DNA from 3 places in the Streptomyces tsukubensis genome. Region 3 is predicted to be linked to each of the others. Evidence: predicted binding sites of a transcription regulator. Region 3 holds the regulator's gene; each other region holds the start of a gene.
The links. The regulator HrcA, encoded in region 3, represses chaperone genes, less so after heat shock. The targets are predictions, from matches to a motif close to TTNGCACTCNGNNNNNCNGAGTGCNAA.
Positions count from the first base shown of each region.

Region 1: groES (co-chaperone GroES) is a predicted target of HrcA. The motif match lies at 3,248-3,274, and genes of this name have one in related genera.
Region 2: groL (chaperonin GroEL) is a predicted target of HrcA. The motif match lies at 2,878-2,904, and genes of this name have one in related genera.

Region 1 covers NZ_CP020700.1:4,933,635-4,939,288, forward strand. The annotation lists gene B7R87_RS20415 (hypothetical protein) at 1-244, shown strand, start outside; gene B7R87_RS20420 (THUMP-like domain-containing protein) at 268-1,509, opposite strand; gene B7R87_RS20425 (polysaccharide deacetylase family protein) at 1,658-2,635, shown strand; gene B7R87_RS20430 (hypothetical protein) at 2,632-3,132, shown strand; gene groES (co-chaperone GroES) at 3,421-3,729, shown strand; gene groL (chaperonin GroEL) at 3,849-5,471, shown strand.
Region 2 covers NZ_CP020700.1:3,437,759-3,443,412, forward strand. The annotation lists SAM riboswitch class I at 33-212, shown strand; gene thrC (threonine synthase) at 230-1,543, shown strand; gene B7R87_RS13570 (MoaD/ThiS family protein) at 1,669-1,944, shown strand; gene B7R87_RS13575 (cold-shock protein) at 2,415-2,618, shown strand; gene groL (chaperonin GroEL) at 3,034-4,656, shown strand; gene B7R87_RS13585 (hypothetical protein) at 4,920-5,654, opposite strand, start outside.
Region 3 covers NZ_CP020700.1:2,365,608-2,371,261, forward strand. The annotation lists gene dnaJ (molecular chaperone DnaJ) at 70-1,206, opposite strand; gene hrcA (heat-inducible transcriptional repressor HrcA) at 1,207-2,238, opposite strand; gene B7R87_RS08940 (MBL fold metallo-hydrolase) at 2,607-3,329, shown strand; gene B7R87_RS08945 (DUF3097 domain-containing protein) at 3,340-4,155, shown strand; gene hemW (radical SAM family heme chaperone HemW) at 4,374-5,606, opposite strand.

The sequences.
Region 1 (5,654 bases), 2.6 Mb from region 3:
GCTGATGGTGTCGTTCGGCTTCGTCGTGGCCGGTCTCGCGGTCTGCGCCGGGCTGCCTGACTCCCTGGAGGACGGCGGGGGCCGCACCCCCCACAGCACCCTCGTGTACGTGATGGGCGCGGGCATCGCCCCGGTCGTCGCGGGCCTCGCGGGCCTGGTGAACGCGGTCGCCCATCTCCACTGGCTGGCCGGCCTGCTGAACCCGGTCCCGGCCGCCCGCCGCCCCGGCGGCGCCCACCGCTGACGGCCGCCCCCGGGCGCACCGCGCTACCGCCCGGACCCGGTCCCCGCCGGCCGGCCGATCAGCATCGACGGTGCGCCGTCGACCCTGGTGAGAAAGACCGTCGCCGCGTTCGGACCCTGCGGTTTCACCTTCCGCCGCACCTCCTCCGGCTCCACCGCCGACCCCCGCTTCTTCACCGTCAGCGAGCCCACCCCGCGCTCCCGCAGCAGCGCCTTCAGCTTCTTCAGACCGAACGGGAGCACATCGGTGATCTCGTACGCCGTGGCCGACGGCAGCGGGCGCAGTTCGTCCGCCGTCACATAGGCGATCGTCGCGTCGATCAGACCGCCGCCCGCGAGCTCGGCCGCGACCTCGGCGACCAGATGCGCGCGGATGACCGCCCCGTCCGGCTCGTACAGATACCGGCCGACGGGACGGACCTGCGGATCCGGCAGACCGCGTCCGACCAGGGTGTATGAGGCCGACGGCCCGGAGCCCGTGCCCGCGCCGGACAGCAGCGTCGCGGCGACCCGGCCCGGTGCCGGATCCCCGGTACCCCGCCACAGGACCGCCTCCTTGACCTCGCCCTCGTACGAGATCCACTCCGCCGCGAAGTCCCCGGGGATCAGCTCGTGCGGAATCCCCGGCGCGATCTTGAGCGCGGCGACCGGCCTGCTCCGGGCCGCTTCGATCGCCCAGGACAGCGGGGGCGAGTACGCCTCCGGGTCGAAGATCCGGCCCCGGCCGCCGCGGCGCGCGGGATCGGTGAACACCGCGTCGTACGCCGAGACGTCGACCTCCGTGACATCCGCGCAGCGCACTTCGACCAGTTCACCGAGGCCGAGGGCGTCGGCGTTGGCGCGGACGGTGGCGGCGGTCAGCGGATCGCGGTCGACGGCCAGCACCCGGATGCCCGCCCGGGCCAGCGCGATCGCGTCACCGCCGATACCGCTGCACAGATCCGCGGCGCTGCGGACGCCGAGGGCCGCCAGCCGGGCCGCGCGATGGGCCGCGACGGGGGCGCGGGTGGCCTGCTCGACGCCGTTCGGGGTGAAGAACATGCGGTACGCGTCCACCGCGCCGAACTTGGCCACCGCCCGCTGCCGGAGCCTGGCCTGTCCGAGCGCGGCCGAGACCCGGTCCGCCGGATGGTCGCGGCGCAGCCTGGTCGCCAGGGCCAGCTCCCGGGCGGGGTCGTAATCGCGCAGCTCGTCGAGGAGGGCCCGGCCCTCGGGGGACAGCAGAGTGGCGAGGGGTTCGGGGAGCGGGATGGCGGCGTCGTTCACCCGGCCATTCTGGGCCAGGTACACGCCGGGGCTGGGCCAGGCGGGTCACGGACCGGCGGCGACGGCGGTGTCGTACGGATCCGGCGGGCGTCTGCTGCCAGGATTCAGCGCCATGCGGCTAGTACGACAAAACGGAAAGATGGTTGCAATGGGTGCGGATGGGCGGGGGGCGGCCGGGCGCCGTCCGGGGGCGCGCAGAGCACTGCGGGGGCGTGCGGTCGCCGCCGCGCTGCTCGCCGGTGTGCTCGGCTCCGGCTGTACCGTCCCCGGTCCCGGCGAACACGGCGGCGCCCAGCCCCACCCCGGGGCCCAGGCGGAGGCGTCCCAGCTCGAACGGGCCGAGAAGGACGCCCACCGGTCCGGCCCCGCCGGATCGCGCGCCGCCTATGTGGACCAGGTCGAGAAGGTGCAGAAGGCCAGGGCGGCCGCGATCGGCAGATGGGGCCTGGACAAGGTCCCCCTGCCCGCCCCCCAGCCGCCTCCCGTCAAACCCTTCCTCAACACCCGCAAGGGCTTCGAGGTCGAAGGCGGCGCGGCCCTCCCGCCGGTCTTCACCACCGTCCCGGTGAAGGAGAAGGTCGTCTTCCTGACGGTCGACGACGGAGCCGAGAAGGACCCCGACTTCATCCGGATGATGAGCGAACTGAAGATCCCGTACAGCGCCTTCCTCAGCGACTACGTGATCAACGACAACTACGGCTACTTCCGGCGCATGCAGGACGAGGGCGTCGCCCTCCACAACCACACCCTCAACCACCGCTATATGCCCGGACTCTCCTACGAGGCCCAGAAGAAGGAGATCTGCGGGCAGCAGGACAACCTCCAGCGGCTGTACGGGAAACGCCCGCCGCTCTTCCGGCCGCCGTACGGCAACTACAACGGCGACACCCTGCGCGCCGCCCAGGAGTGCGGGGTCAAGGCCGTGCCGCTCTGGGCCGCCGAAGCCTTCCCCGACCACATGGAGTGGCGGGAATGGGACCGCGACCTCCACCCGGGCGACATCATCCTCACCCACTTCCGCGGCACCGGGGACTGGAAGGGCTCCATGCCCGACATGGTCCGCCAGGTCATGAAGACGGTCACCGACAAGGGATACGCCGTCGCCCGCCTAGAGGACTACGTGTGAGACCGGGCACGGCCGCACAGCTCGCGGCCGTGCTGGCCGCGGGGGCGCTGCTGGGCTGCTCCGGCTGCGCCTCCCCGGCCGTCGACCCCATCGAACGGCTGGGGAGGCGGGCGGTCCACTCCGGTGAAACCCCGGCGGCCTCCCCGGCCCCGGGCCCCCGGGCCCGTTTCGGGCCGGAGCCCGCGGCGGTACGGAGCGGCGCCCCCGCGCCGGACCCCGCGGGACGGCCGGGCCCCGGGCCGCAGTCCGCAGGAGTACGGGGCGGGCCGCCGGGCCCGGTCGGGGGCCGCACGGGGGCCCCGGACGCTCCGGTGGGGCCCGGGGCGGTACGGAGCCGTGCCCCGCTCCGTACCCCCGCCTCCGGGACCCCGGCCGCACCCGCCATCCATGCCCCCGCACTCGCCGAACCGGCCGGCCGCCTGCTGGACCGGCTCCACGGCACCCGCCGCCCCGCGCCCCGCCCGGGCGGCGCGCTGCAAGCACCCCGGGACCGGTAGCGCCCCCGGCCGTACCGGGTTTCCAGGACGCCCGGGAGAGGGAGGAAACAGGGGCCGCAGGGGCGCGTACGCCCCCGCGCGCCGACCCGCAACCGTTCCGCCGACGGCGGACGCATTGGCACTCCGCTTGACCGAGTGCTAATCGCGGTCATAGTCTCGGGTCTGGCACTCCCCACTGGAGAGTGCCAACACAGCGACGGGCAGGTCCGGCACCCGCGACGACGGATCCACCTGGTCGCCACCTCAGACAGTTAACCCCGTGAGATCTCCGAAGGGGGAGGTCGGATCGTGACGACCGCCAGCTCCAAGGTTGCCATCAAGCCGCTTGAGGACCGCATTGTGGTCCAGCCGCTCGACGCCGAGCAGACCACGGCCTCCGGCCTGGTCATTCCGGACACCGCGAAGGAGAAGCCCCAGGAGGGCGCCGTCCTCGCGGTCGGCCCGGGTCGCTTCGAGAACGGCGAGCGCCTGCCGCTCGACGTCAAGGTCGGCGACGTCGTGCTCTACAGCAAGTACGGCGGCACCGAGGTGAAGTACAACGGCGACGAGTACCTCGTCCTCTCGGCCCGCGACGTGCTCGCGATCGTCGAGAAGTAAGCCGAGCAGTCTCCGCTTGTTCTTGATCTGCGCCCCTGGCACCCGCTGACTCTCACTAGCACGGGCGCTGGGGGCGCAGTTTTTCGCAGTACGTCTCAGAAGAGGACAGAAACGCTCCCATGGCGAAGATCCTGAAGTTCGACGAGGACGCCCGTCGCGCCCTTGAGCGCGGCGTCAACAAGCTTGCCGACACGGTGAAGGTGACGATCGGCCCCCGCGGCCGCAACGTCGTCATCGACAAGAAGTTCGGCGCCCCCACCATCACCAACGACGGTGTCACGATCGCGCGCGAGGTCGAGCTCGACGACCCGTACGAGAACCTCGGCGCCCAGCTCGTCAAGGAGGTGGCGACCAAGACCAACGACATCGCGGGTGACGGCACCACCACCGCGACCGTCCTGGCCCAGGCCCTCGTCCGCGAAGGCCTGCGCAACGTCGCCGCCGGCGCCTCCCCCGCCGCCCTCAAGAAGGGCATCGACGCCGCGGTCAAGGCCGTCTCCGACGACCTCCTCGCCACCGCCCGTCCCATCGAGGACAAGGCCGACATCGCCGCTGTCGCCGGGCTCTCCGCCCAGGACCCGCAGGTCGGCGAGCTCATCGGCGAGGCGATGGACAAGGTCGGCAAGGACGGTGTCATCACCGTCGAGGAGTCCAACACCTTCGGCCTGGAGCTCGACTTCACCGAGGGCATGGCCTTCGACAAGGGCTACCTCTCCCCCTACATGGTCTCCGACCAGGAGCGTATGGAGGCCGTCCTCGACGACCCGTACATCCTGATCAACCAGGGCAAGATCGGCTCCATCCAGGACCTGCTGCCCCTCCTGGAGAAGGTCATCCAGGCCGGCGGCTCCAAGCCGCTGCTGATCATCGCCGAGGACGTCGAGGGCGAAGCGCTCTCCACCCTCGTCGTCAACAAGATCCGCGGCACCTTCAACGCCGTCGCCGTCAAGGCCCCCGGCTTCGGCGACCGCCGCAAGGCGATGCTCCAGGACATGGCCACCCTCACCGGTGCCACCGTCGTCTCCGAAGAGGTCGGCCTCAAGCTCGACCAGGTCGGCCTCGACGTCCTCGGCACCGCCCGCCGCGTCACCGTCACCAAGGACGAGACCACCATCGTCGACGGCGGCGGCAGCAGCGACGAGGTCGCCGGCCGCGTCAACCAGATCAAGGCCGAGATCGACGCCACCGACTCCGACTGGGACCGCGAGAAGCTCCAGGAGCGCCTCGCCAAGCTCGCCGGCGGCGTCTGCGTCATCCGGGTCGGCGCCGCCACCGAGGTGGAGCTCAAGGAGAAGAAGCACCGCCTCGAAGACGCCATCTCCGCGACCCGCGCCGCGGTCGAGGAAGGCATCGTCTCCGGCGGAGGCTCCGCCCTCGTCCACGCCGCCAAGGTCCTCGAAGGCGACCTCGGCAAGAAGGGCGACGAGGCCACCGGCGTCGCCGTCGTCCGCCGCGCCGTCGTCGAGCCCCTGCGCTGGATCGCCGAGAACGCCGGCCTGGAGGGCTACGTCATCACCTCCAAGGTCGCCGAACTCGACAAGGGCCAGGGCTTCAACGCCGCCACCGGCGAATACGGCGACCTGGTCAAGGCCGGCGTCATCGACCCGGTCAAGGTCACCCGCTCCGCCCTGGAGAACGCCGCCTCCATCGCCTCCCTCCTCCTCACGACCGAAACCCTGGTCGTCGAGAAGAAGGAAGACGAGCCGGCCGACGCGGGCCACGGCCACGGCCACTCGCACTGATTTTTTTAGGGGCTCGGTTCGCCTCCGGGGCGCTTAAGCCGAGGTCTTCAGTCGATCGTGCTCGGTCGCTCGTTCCTCGCGACCTGCGCGCGTTCTCCTTCCAGTCCCCCTACGCCTTCGGCGTGGGGGGACCCCCAGCGCGCCCCTTCGGCTCACTCGCCGGACCCTGGGGTTGGACGGGTC
Region 2 (5,654 bases), 1.1 Mb from region 3:
TCCGGCGTTCAACTTGCTCAACAATCAAATACCGCTCATCCAGAGGGGCAGAGGGAAACGGCCCGTTGAAGCCCCGGCAACCCTCCAGCCGGTCTCCGTCGTGACAGTGCGATCCGCAGCAGCGGACAGCGCCCGTCCACGCCGCGAGGCTCCCGGCTAGGGAAGGTGCCAAATCCGTCTCATGGCGAGATGCGCCATGAGGAAGATGAGGAGAAAGGGCCTCGCCTCCATGGCTGCGCAGACCGTCGCAAGCACCACCGACACCACCACCGCCCCCGCCGCCCCCTCAGTGGATCTCGGTCCCGCCGTCGCGCTCTCCTGTCGCGAGTGCGGAGAGCGCACCCCGCTCAGTCCGAGCTTCGCCTGTGCCTCCTGTTTCGGTCCCCTGGAAGCCGCCTACGAGCTGCCCACCGGAGACCCGGAGGCGCTGCGCAAGGCCATCGAGGCCGGCCCGGAGAGCATCTGGCGTTACGCGCCCCTGCTGCCCGTCCCCGCCGACGTGGCCGACAAGCCCAATCTCAACCCCGGTTTCACCCGGCTCGTGAAGGCCGACCGGCTCGCCGCCGAGCTGGGCGTCACCGGTGAGCTGTATGTGAAGGACGACTCCGGCAACCCGACCCACTCCTTCAAGGACCGGGTCGTGGCCATCGCCGTCGAGGCCGCCCGCGCCTTCGGCTTCACCACCCTCTCCTGCTCCTCCACCGGCAACCTCGCGGGCGCCGTGGGCGCCGCCGCCGCCCGCGCCGGGCTGCGGTCCTGCGTCTTCATCCCGCACGACCTGGAGCAGGGCAAGGTCGTCATGGCTGCCGTCTACGGCGGCGACGTCGTCGCCATCGAGGGCACCTATGACGACGTGAACCGTTTCTGCTCCGAGCTGATCGGCGACCCGATCGGCGAGGGCTGGGGCTTCACCAACGTCAATCTGCGGCCGTACTACGCGGAGGGCTCCAAGACCCTGGCGTACGAGATCTGCGAGCAGCTCGGCTGGCGGATCCCGGACCAGATCGTCGTCCCGGTGGCCTCCGGCTCCCAGCTCACCAAGATCGACAAGGGGCTCCAGGAGCTCATCAAGGTCGGTCTGGTCGAGGAGAAGCCGTACCGGATCATCGCCGCGCAGGCCGAGGGCTGCTCGCCGGTCTCCGCCGCCTACAAGGCGGGCCACGACGTGGTCCGGCCGGTGAAGCCGGACACCATCGTCAAGTCGCTCGCCATCGGCAACCCGGCGGACGGTCCCTATGTCCTGGACATCGCCCGGCGCACCGGCGGTGCGGTGGAGGACGTCACGGACGAGCAGGTCGTCGAGGGCATCAAGCTGCTCGCCAGGACCGAGGGGATCTTCGCGGAGACCGCGGGCGGCGTGACGGTCGGGGTGGCGAAGAAGCTGCTGGAGTCGGGGGTGCTGGACCCCGCCGCGACCACCGTCGTCATCAACACGGGCGACGGGCTCAAGACGCTGGACGCGGTCGCCGCGACCAGCGGCCCCACCGCCACCATCCGGCCGAGCCTGGACGCGTTCCGCGCGGCGGGTCTCGCCACCCACTGACCGGCCGCAGTCCCGGCAGCGCCCCGGCCGCTGACCCGCCGGGGCCGTCCGGGACCTCCCGCCGCCGCTTCCGACCGCCGAGCCGTCCACCGAGCCCGGGCCACCGCCCGAGGAAGGCACCACCCATGAGCGTCAACGTTCGCATCCCGACCATCCTGCGCACCTACACCGGCGGACAGGCCGAGGTGGCCGCCGAGGGCGCGACCCTCGCCGAGGTCATCGCCGATCTGGAGAAGAACCACGCGGGGATCTCCGCCCGGGTCCTGGACGACCAGGGGAAGCTGCGCCGCTTCGTCAATGTGTACGTCAACGACGACGACGTCCGGTTCGAGCAGGGGCTGGAGACCGCGACCCCCGACGGCGCCGGAATCTCGATCATCCCGGCAGTCGCCGGCGGCTGACCGCCCGGCTCCGCACGCGGGCGTACGCCCCCGCCGGCGGCCCCGGGCCCCGCGGTCCGCGGCGCTGACCCTCGGTCATCGAAATGGCCCCCTCCGTAAGACAAACGGAGGGGGCCATTCTGCATGGTTGAACACGCTAGAGTTGGGGAAGGCCCGGTGATCATCCACCCATGGCCAGGTATGAGAATGCGCCCGGGCTCGATAAGAAGCAGCCAATGTGCAGGCGCACTCTGTCTCATAGATTCCTTTTGTCCGGTCGGACTTGCCCCGGAATTTCCTGAATTCAGGAGAATTACCCGATAGTAGCCTTCCGGATTTCCCGCCCGATTGCCCTGTTGCAGAGGGCAGTTGTGCAGATACATTCAGCCGCGGTCGACGCGTTCCGGCGCACACCTGTGAGGTCGGGTGAGCTCAGACCCGGGTCCGCGAGGTGCGGTCCTGTGCAAGGGCCAGTAATAGGGGAGTTAGGCATGGCTCAGGGCACCGTCAAGTGGTTCAACGCGGAGAAGGGGTACGGCTTCATCGCGGTCGACGGTGGTGCGGATGTTTTCGTCCACTACAGCGCGATTCAGATGGACGGCTACCGCACCCTGGAAGAGGGGCAGCGGGTCGAGTTCGAGATCTCGCAGGGCCAGAAGGGCCCGCAGGCCGATATGGTCAAGCTCTCGGCCTGACCGACTCTTCCTTCCGCGCGCTTGCGCGTCGACGCACGCATACGCTCGCACGCAGACGCATTCAATAGGGTCCGCATCCCGCTCACCGGGGTGCGGGCCCTGCGCGTTTCCCGCGACTGGAGCGCCGTTCCGCCCGCCGCCGGACCCCGCCGCCGGAGCCTCGCCCGCACCCGCCCCGGACCCCGTCCGCACCCGCCCCCTCGGGCGGTACACCAGGAGCGGCCTTGCACTCTCGGGTGCCGAGTGCTAATCATTGGCGTTAGCACTCTCCCAGTGAGAGTGATAACAAAGGGCCGAGTCGGTGAGGCTCGCCGGGCGTGCGGCGCATGGAGCGGCACGGTCCGGCAGGCCGTCCGTCGCGGGCGCAGGCGCGGTCCGAAGAGCTTCCTACTCCAGTCCGTGGAGGACACTTCACATGGCAAAGATCATCGCGTTCGACGAGGAGGCACGGCGCGGTCTCGAGCGCGGGATGAACCAGCTCGCCGACGCCGTCAAGGTCACCCTTGGCCCCAAGGGCCGCAACGTCGTCCTCGAGAAGAAGTGGGGCGCCCCCACGATCACCAACGATGGTGTGTCCATCGCCAAGGAGATCGAGCTGGAGGACCCGTACGAGAAGATCGGCGCCGAGCTGGTCAAGGAAGTCGCCAAGAAGACGGACGACGTCGCCGGTGACGGTACGACCACGGCGACCGTTCTGGCCCAGGCGCTGGTCCGCGAGGGCCTGCGCAACGTGGCCGCCGGTGCCAACCCGATGAGCCTGAAGCGCGGTATCGAGAAGGCCGTCGAGGCCGTCTCCGGTGCCCTCCTCGAACAGGCGAAGGACGTGGAGACCAAGGAGCAGATCGCCTCCACCGCCTCCATCTCCGCCGGCGACACCCAGATCGGCGAGCTGATCGCCGAGGCCATGGACAAGGTCGGCAAGGAAGGCGTCATCACCGTCGAGGAGTCCCAGACCTTCGGTCTGGAGCTGGAGCTCACCGAGGGTATGCGCTTCGACAAGGGCTACATCTCGGCGTACTTCGCCACCGACATGGAGCGTATGGAGGCCGTCCTCGACGACCCGTACATCCTCGTCGTCAACTCCAAGATCTCCTCGGTCAAGGACCTCCTGCCGCTGCTGGAGAAGGTCATGCAGTCCGGCAAGGCGCTGCTGATCATCGCCGAGGACGTCGAGGCCGAGGCCCTGTCGACGCTGATCGTCAACAAGATCCGCGGCACCTTCAAGTCCGTCGCCGTCAAGGCTCCGGGCTTCGGCGACCGCCGCAAGGCGATGCTGAACGACATCGCCATCCTCACCGGCGGCACGGTCATCTCCGAGGAGGTCGGCCTCAAGCTGGAGAACGCGGGCCTCGACCTGCTGGGCCGCGCCCGCAAGGTGGTCATCACCAAGGACGAGACGACCATCGTCGACGGTGCCGGTGACAGCGACCAGGTCGCCGGGCGGGTCAACCAGATCCGCGCCGAGATCGAGAACTCCGACTCGGACTACGACCGCGAGAAGCTCCAGGAGCGCCTGGCGAAGCTGGCCGGCGGCGTGGCCGTCATCAAGGCCGGTGCCGCGACCGAGGTCGAGCTGAAGGAGCGCAAGCACCGCATCGAGGACGCCGTTCGCAACGCGAAGGCGGCCGTCGAGGAGGGCATCGTCGCCGGTGGTGGCGTGGCCCTGCTGCAGGCCTCCTCGGTCTTCGACAAGCTGGAGCTCGAAGGCGACGAGGCGACCGGTGCCAACGCCGTGAAGCTCGCGCTGGAGGCCCCGCTGAAGCAGATCGCCGTCAACGCCGGCCTGGAGGGCGGTGTCGTCGTGGAGAAGGTGCGCAACCTGACCCCCGGCCACGGTCTGAACGCCGCGTCCGGCGAGTACGTCGACATGATCGCCGAGGGCATTCTCGACCCGGCGAAGGTGACGCGCTCCGCGCTGCAGAACGCCGCGTCGATCGCCGCGCTGTTCCTGACCACCGAGGCCGTCATCGCCGACAAGCCGGAGAAGGCCGCTGCGGCCGCTCCGGGCGGCATGCCGGGCGGTGACATGGACTTCTGATCCCGGGATCTCCCAGGATCGGCAAGGCCGAGTCGGCGAGTGAGCCGAAGGGGCGCGTCGTGGTCTGGAAGGAGAACGCGCGCAGGCCGCGAGGAACGAGTGGCCGAGCACGATCGACTGAAGAACACGGCTGAAGCGCCCCGGAGGCGAACCGAGCCGTAAAAGCGGAGGGCGGTACCCCCACTCCCAGGGGGGTACCGCCCTTCGGCGTTGCTGCTGTGCTCCGGGGCCGGTCCGGGTGGTGCCCGGACCGGCCTGCCGGTTCAGCGGACGTCGACGTAGTCCGAGGCGCCCGCGGCGTCGTAGTGCCGGGAGCTGCCGGTGTAGGTGAAGCGCCAGTAGCCGTCGGCCCCGGCGCGGACCTTCATGACGGCCTTGCCCTTGGCGTCCGCCCGGACGTGTCCGGCGATGGACCACTTGGTGCTGCCCTTCGGGAGGAAGGACAGCGTCGCCCAGTGCTGGGCCAGGGGCCGCCAGGTGCTGCCGCTGCGCTCGGTGAGCGTGGCGGCGACGGTGAGGGTCGCGCCCTTCTTCACCGGCTCGGGGGTGGCGTTGGCGGTGGTCAGCCGGGTGGAGATCCGGGACAGCGGTACCGGGGACGTCGCTGTGCCGACGAACTCGGCACTGGTCGATGTGGCCAGCCGGTAGTAGCCGTTGCCGCCGCGTGCGGTGAAGTTGAAGGTGTTCCACTGCGAGGAGCTGATGGAGACCTCGCGGCTGGCGAGGGTCTTCCAGGTCCGCTTGTCCGCCGAGTGCTCCAGCCGCAGGATCTGCGAACCGTAGGCGTGCTCGCCGGTGATGTAGGTGGTGCGGAGCGTGCCCTTCGCCGTCACCGTGCCGTTGCTCGCCAGCGAGAGGCCCGGCCGGATGGTGACCTCCTGCGGCACCTCCAGGTTCCCTCGGGTGGAGCCGTTCTCGTAGACCCCGTCCCCGTAGACGGACCAGGGCGAGTTGTACTCGGCGCCGGGCGCCGGGGTGAGGGTGACGCTGAAGTTGCC
Region 3 (5,654 bases):
CCCGAAGGGCACAGGGGGAGAGTGTGCGTGCCGGGCGTCGCGGGCCAGACGGGATTTGTCAGACACGGCCTAGCGGCCGTTGAAGGCGTCCTTCAGCCGGGAGAACAGGCCCTGCTGGCCGGGCTGGAACTGGCCCTGCGGCCGCTCCTCGCCGCGCAGCTTCGCCAGTTCGCGCATCAGCCGCTCCTGCTCGGGGTCGAGCTTCGTCGGGGTCGTCACCTCGACGTGGACGATGAGGTCGCCGCGCCCGCCACCGCGCAGATGCGTCACCCCTCGGCCGTGGAGCGGGATCGACTGCCCGGACTGCGTCCCGGGCCGGATGTCGACCTCCTCCAGACCGTCGAGGGTCTCCAGCGGCACCTTGGTGCCGAGGGAGCCCGCCGTCATGGGGATGGTGACCGTGCAGTGCAGATCGTCGCCGCGGCGCTGGAACACCGGATGCGGCAGTTCGTGGATCTCGACGTACAGATCGCCGGCGGGGCCGCCGCCGGGGCCGACCTCGCCCTCCCCGGCCAGCTGGATACGGGTCCCGTTGTCGACACCCGCGGGGATCTTGACCGTCAGCGTACGGCGGGAGCGGACCCGGCCGTCGCCCGCGCACTCGGGGCACGGGGTGGGGACGACCGTACCGAAGCCCTGGCACTGCGGGCAGGGACGGGAGGTCATGACCTGGCCCAGGAAGGACCGGGTGACCTGGGAGACCTCACCGCGGCCGCGGCACATGTCGCAGGTCTGCGCCGAGGTGCCGGGGGCGGCGCCCTCGCCGGAGCAGGTGGTGCAGACGACGGCCGTGTCGACCTGGATGTCCTTGGTGGTGCCGAAGGCCGCCTCGTTGAGTTCGATCTCCAGCCGGATCATCGCGTCCTGGCCGCGCCGGGTGCGCGAGCGCGGGCCGCGCTGGGACGCCGTACCGAAGAAGGCGTCCATGATGTCCGAGAAGTTCCCGAAGCCGCCGGCGCCGAAGCCGCCCGCCCCGCCACCGCCCGACTGGGACAGCGGATCGCCGCCGAGGTCGTAGACCTGCTTCTTCTGCGGGTCCGACAGCACCTCGTAAGCGGCGTTGATCTCCTTGAACCGCTCCTGGGTCTTCGGGTCCGGGTTCACGTCCGGGTGGAGTTCCCGGGCAAGTCTGCGGAACGCCTTCTTGATCTCGTCCTGGGAGGCGTCGCGGCGCACGCCGAGTACGGCGTAGTAGTCCGTGGCCACTTACGACTCCGCCAGGATCTGTCCGACGTAACGTGCCACTGCGCGTACCGCTCCCATCGTTCCGGGGTAGTCCATGCGGGTCGGTCCGACCACGCCGAGTTTGGCAACTGCCTCGTCGCCCGAACCGTAGCCCACGGTCACGACGGACGTTGCGTTGAGCCCCTCGTGGGCGTTCTCGTGACCGATGCGCACGGTCACGCCCATGCCTCCGCCGGACTCCTTGGCCTCGCCGAGCAGCTTGAGGAGCACCACGTGCTCCTCCAGCGCCTCCAGCACCGGCCGGATCGTCAGGGGGAAGTCGTGTCCGAAGCGGGTGAGATTGGCGGTACCGCCGATCATCAGCCGCTCCTCGGTCTCCTCGACGAGGGTTTCGAGGAGGGTGGAGAGCACGGTGGTGACCGTGCCGCGGTCCTCCGGCTCGTCGAAGGAGTCGGGCAGGTCCTGCACCAGCTGCGGCACATCGGTGAACCGGCGGCCGACGACCCTGCTGTTGAGCCGGGCCCGCAGATCGGCGAGGGAGGCCTCGCCGAAGGGGGCCGGGCAGTCGATCATCCGCTGCTCGACCCGGCCGGTGTCGGTGATCAGGACCAGCATCAGCCGGGCGGGCGCCAGCGACAGCAGTTCGACGTGGCGGACCGTGGACCGGGTCAGCGAGGGGTACTGCACGATCGCGACCTGGCGGGTCAGCTGCGCCAGCAGCCGTACCGTACGGCCGACGACGTCGTCGAGGTCGACCGCTCCGTCGAGGAAGCTCTGGATGGCGCGCCGCTCGGCCGCGGAGAGCGGCTTGACCCCGGCGAGCCGGTCGACGAAGAGGCGGTAGCCCTTGTCGGTGGGGATGCGCCCGGCGCTGGTGTGGGGCTGGGCGATGAAGCCCTCCTCCTCCAGCACGGCCATGTCGTTGCGGACGGTGGCCGGGGAGACGCCGAGCTGATGGCGTTCGGTGAGGGCCTTGGAGCCGACGGGCTCCTCGGTGCCGACATAGTCCTGGACGATGGCGCGCAGCACCTCAAGTCTGCGTTCGCTGAGCATCCCGCGCACCTCCAACTGTTTCGTCCGACCGCTCTGTCCGCCCTCGGCTCCCGGGGCGGACGGACGGTTCTCCGGATCGTTCCCCGGTGACCCATCTGGCACTCCACATGCACGAGTGCCAAATCTTCCCCGTGCCAGTGTACGGCCGCCCGGTGCGGGCGGAGCAAGACGACCGGTCACGCTACCGTGCGCCCCGGCCGGGCGCTCCCCTGCCCGCCCCTTGCGTCTGCCCTGTGCCCCCTGTATCCGTTCCGTCCGCGCCGTCCCGCCGATTCCTCCGGTCCCGCCGATTCCTCCGGTCCCGCCGATCCTTCCGGTCCCTCCGGTCCCTCCGCCGGTGCCGGGGGCCGTGGCGATAGCGTCCCGGTATGGACATCGCTTGGGAAGACCACGGCTGGGAGCGGCTGGCCGAGGGGGTGGGCCGGTGCAGGCTGCCCGGGTGGGACGCGACCTGCGGGCTGATCGCCGGCCGGGACGGCGCGCTGCTGTACGACACGGGTTCGACGCTCGCAGAGGGCGCCGCGCTGCGGGCCCGGGCGGAGGCGCTGCTGGGCGGCCGTCGGGTGACGCATATCGCGCTCAGCCATCCGCACTTCGACCATGTGATGGGTACGGCGGCGTTTCCCGGTGCCGAGGTGTTCGGGGCGGTCGGCATGGACACGCTGCTGCCGAGGGAGCGGGAGGAACTGCGGGCGGACGCGGTGCGGTTCGGGGTACCGGAGGAGGAGGCGGCCCGGTCGGCGGATTCGCTGGTGGCGCCGGGGCACACGGTCACCGGGGAGCGGATGCTGGACCTGGGCGGGCGCCGGGTGCTGCTGGCGAACGTCGGTCCCGGGCACACCGGGCACGATCTGGCGGTCCTGGTGCCCGGCGAGCCCGAGGTGGTGTTCTGCGGGGATCTGGTGGAGGAGTCCGGCGAGCCGCAGGCGGGCCCGGACGCGGTCGGCGCCCGCTGGCCTGCCGCCCTGGACCGGCTGCTGGCGCTGGGCGGGGAGGACGCCGCCTATGTCCCGGGGCACGGGGCCGTGGTCGACGCGGCGTTCGTCCGGGCGCAGCGCACTGCGCTGGCGGAGCGCTTCGGGGTGTCGTAGCGTCGGGCGAATGCGCAGCTACAGCCCTGATCTGACCCCGCCGTGGAAGAAGCGGGCGCCGGTGCCGGAGGTGCCCGCGGACCCCTCGGACCCCGATCTGGTGGTGGAGGAGGTCACCACGGGCTTCTGCGGGGCCGTGGTGGGGTGCGAGGCGGGGACGGTGACGCTGGAGGACCGCTTCGGCAAGCACCGGGTGTTCCCGCTGGCGCCGCGCGGGTTTCTGCTGGACGGGCAGATCGTGACGCTGGTACGCCCGGGGGCCGGGGCTCCGGCCCGCCCGGTGCGGACGGCGTCCGGTTCCGTCGCGGTGCCGGGGGCGCGGGCGCGGGTGGCCCGGGCGGGCCGTATCTATGTGGAGGGCCGCCACGACGCCGAGCTGGTGGAGAAGGTGTGGGGGGACGATCTGCGCATCGAGGGCGTGGTGGTCGAGTATCTGGCGGGCATCGACGATCTGCCCGCGATCGTCGGGGAGTTCGCCCCCGGTCCGGACGCCCGGCTGGGGGTTCTGGTGGACCATCTGGTGCCGGGGTCCAAGGAGTCCCGGATCGCGGCGTCGGTGACCGATCCGCATGTGCTGGTGGTGGGGCATCCCTATATCGACGTGTGGGGTGCGGTGAAGCCGTCGTCGCTGGGCATCGCCGGATGGCCGCGGGTGCCCCGGGGCGAGGACTGGAAGACGGGCGTCTGCCGGGCCCTGGGCTGGCCCGCCAACACGGGCGCGGCCTGGCAGCACATCCTGTCCCGCGTCGGCTCCTACAAGGATCTGGAGCCGGAGCTGCTGGGCCGGGTCGAGGAGCTGATCGACTTTGTGACGGCGCCGGAGTAGGGCGGCGCTCCCGGATCGGGCCGGATCAACGCGCGGGGGCCCCGGGCTTCGCCCGGGGGCACCCCCGGCGGCGGGTGCGAAAGGCACCCGAACCCGGCACGATCCGGAAGGGAGGCGCCAGGGCGTTCCGAGCCCGCCCGCGGGTCCGGGCGGCCCCAGCACATGTCTCGCGCATCGGTCCGGCCTCCCTGCTCCCCCGGCCTGCGCCGGGCGGCGGTTCAGTCGACCAGGTCCCGCACCACCCCGTCCGCCAGGAGTCTGCCGCGCAGGGTCAGCACCGCCAGCCCCTGCTCGTAGGCGGCGGGCTCCAGCAGTCCGTCCCCGAGGGAGCGCTCCGCGGCCCGCAGACCCGCCGGGCGGAGCAGCGACAGCGGGGCGCCGTCGCGGAGGCGGAGCTCCAGCAGGATGCGTTCGATCCGGCGGTCGTCGGGCGTGAGGAGTTCCCGTCCGGCACCGGGTGAGCGGCCCTCCGCGAGGGCCGAGGCGTAGGCCGCGGGGTGTTTCACGTTCCACCAGCGGACTCCGCCGACGTGGCTGTGTGCTCCGGGGCCCGCGCCCCACCAGTCCGCGCCGCGCCAGTACAGCTCGTTGTGGTGGCAGCGGGCGGCGTCGGTGGTGGCCCAGTTCGATACCTCGTACCAGCTGAAGCCCGCGGCGGCGAGGAGCTCGTCGGCGATCAGATAGCGGTCGGCGTGGACGTCGTCGTCGGTCATCGGCACCTCGCCGCGCCGGATGCGGCGGGCCAGCTGCGTACCTTCCTCGACGATGAGCGCATAGGCCGACACATGGTCCGGTCCGGCGCCCACGGCCGCCTCCAGAGAGGCCCGCCAGTCGTCGTCGGACTCGCCGGGCGTGCCGTAGATGAGGTCCAGGTTCACATGGTCGAAGCCGGCGGCCCGGGCCTCGGCGACACAGGCCTCGGGGCGGCCGGGAGTGTGGCTGCGGTCGAGGACCTTGAGCACGTGCTGCCGGGCGCTCTGCATACCGAAGGAGATCCGGTTGAAGCCGCCTTCCCTCAGCTCCGCCAGATACTCCGGACCGACCGACTCGGGATTCGCCTCGGTGGTGATCTCCGCGCCGTCCGCCAGCCCGAACTCGGTGCGCACCGCGTCCAGCATCGCCACCAGATCGGCGGCGGCGAGCAGGGTGGGCGTCCCGCCGCCGACGAAGACGGTCCGCACGGGCCGGGGGTCGTCGCCGAGGACCTTGCGGGCCAGCCGTATCTCCTCGGCGACGGTCGCCGCGTAGTGATCGCGGGAGGCCAGGACTCCGCCGGAACCGCGCAGCTCGGTCGCCGTGTAGGTGTTGAAATCGCAGTAGCCGCAGCGGGTGGCGCAGTACGGCACATGGAGATAGAAGGCGAGGGGCCGCTCGGCGGCACCGTCGAGGGCGGAGGCGGGGAGCGACCCGTCGTCGGGCACGGGCACGCCGTCGGGCAGTACGGAAGGCATACGCCCATTCTCCGGCACTCCGGGACATCCCGTGCCGCCCTGTGGATA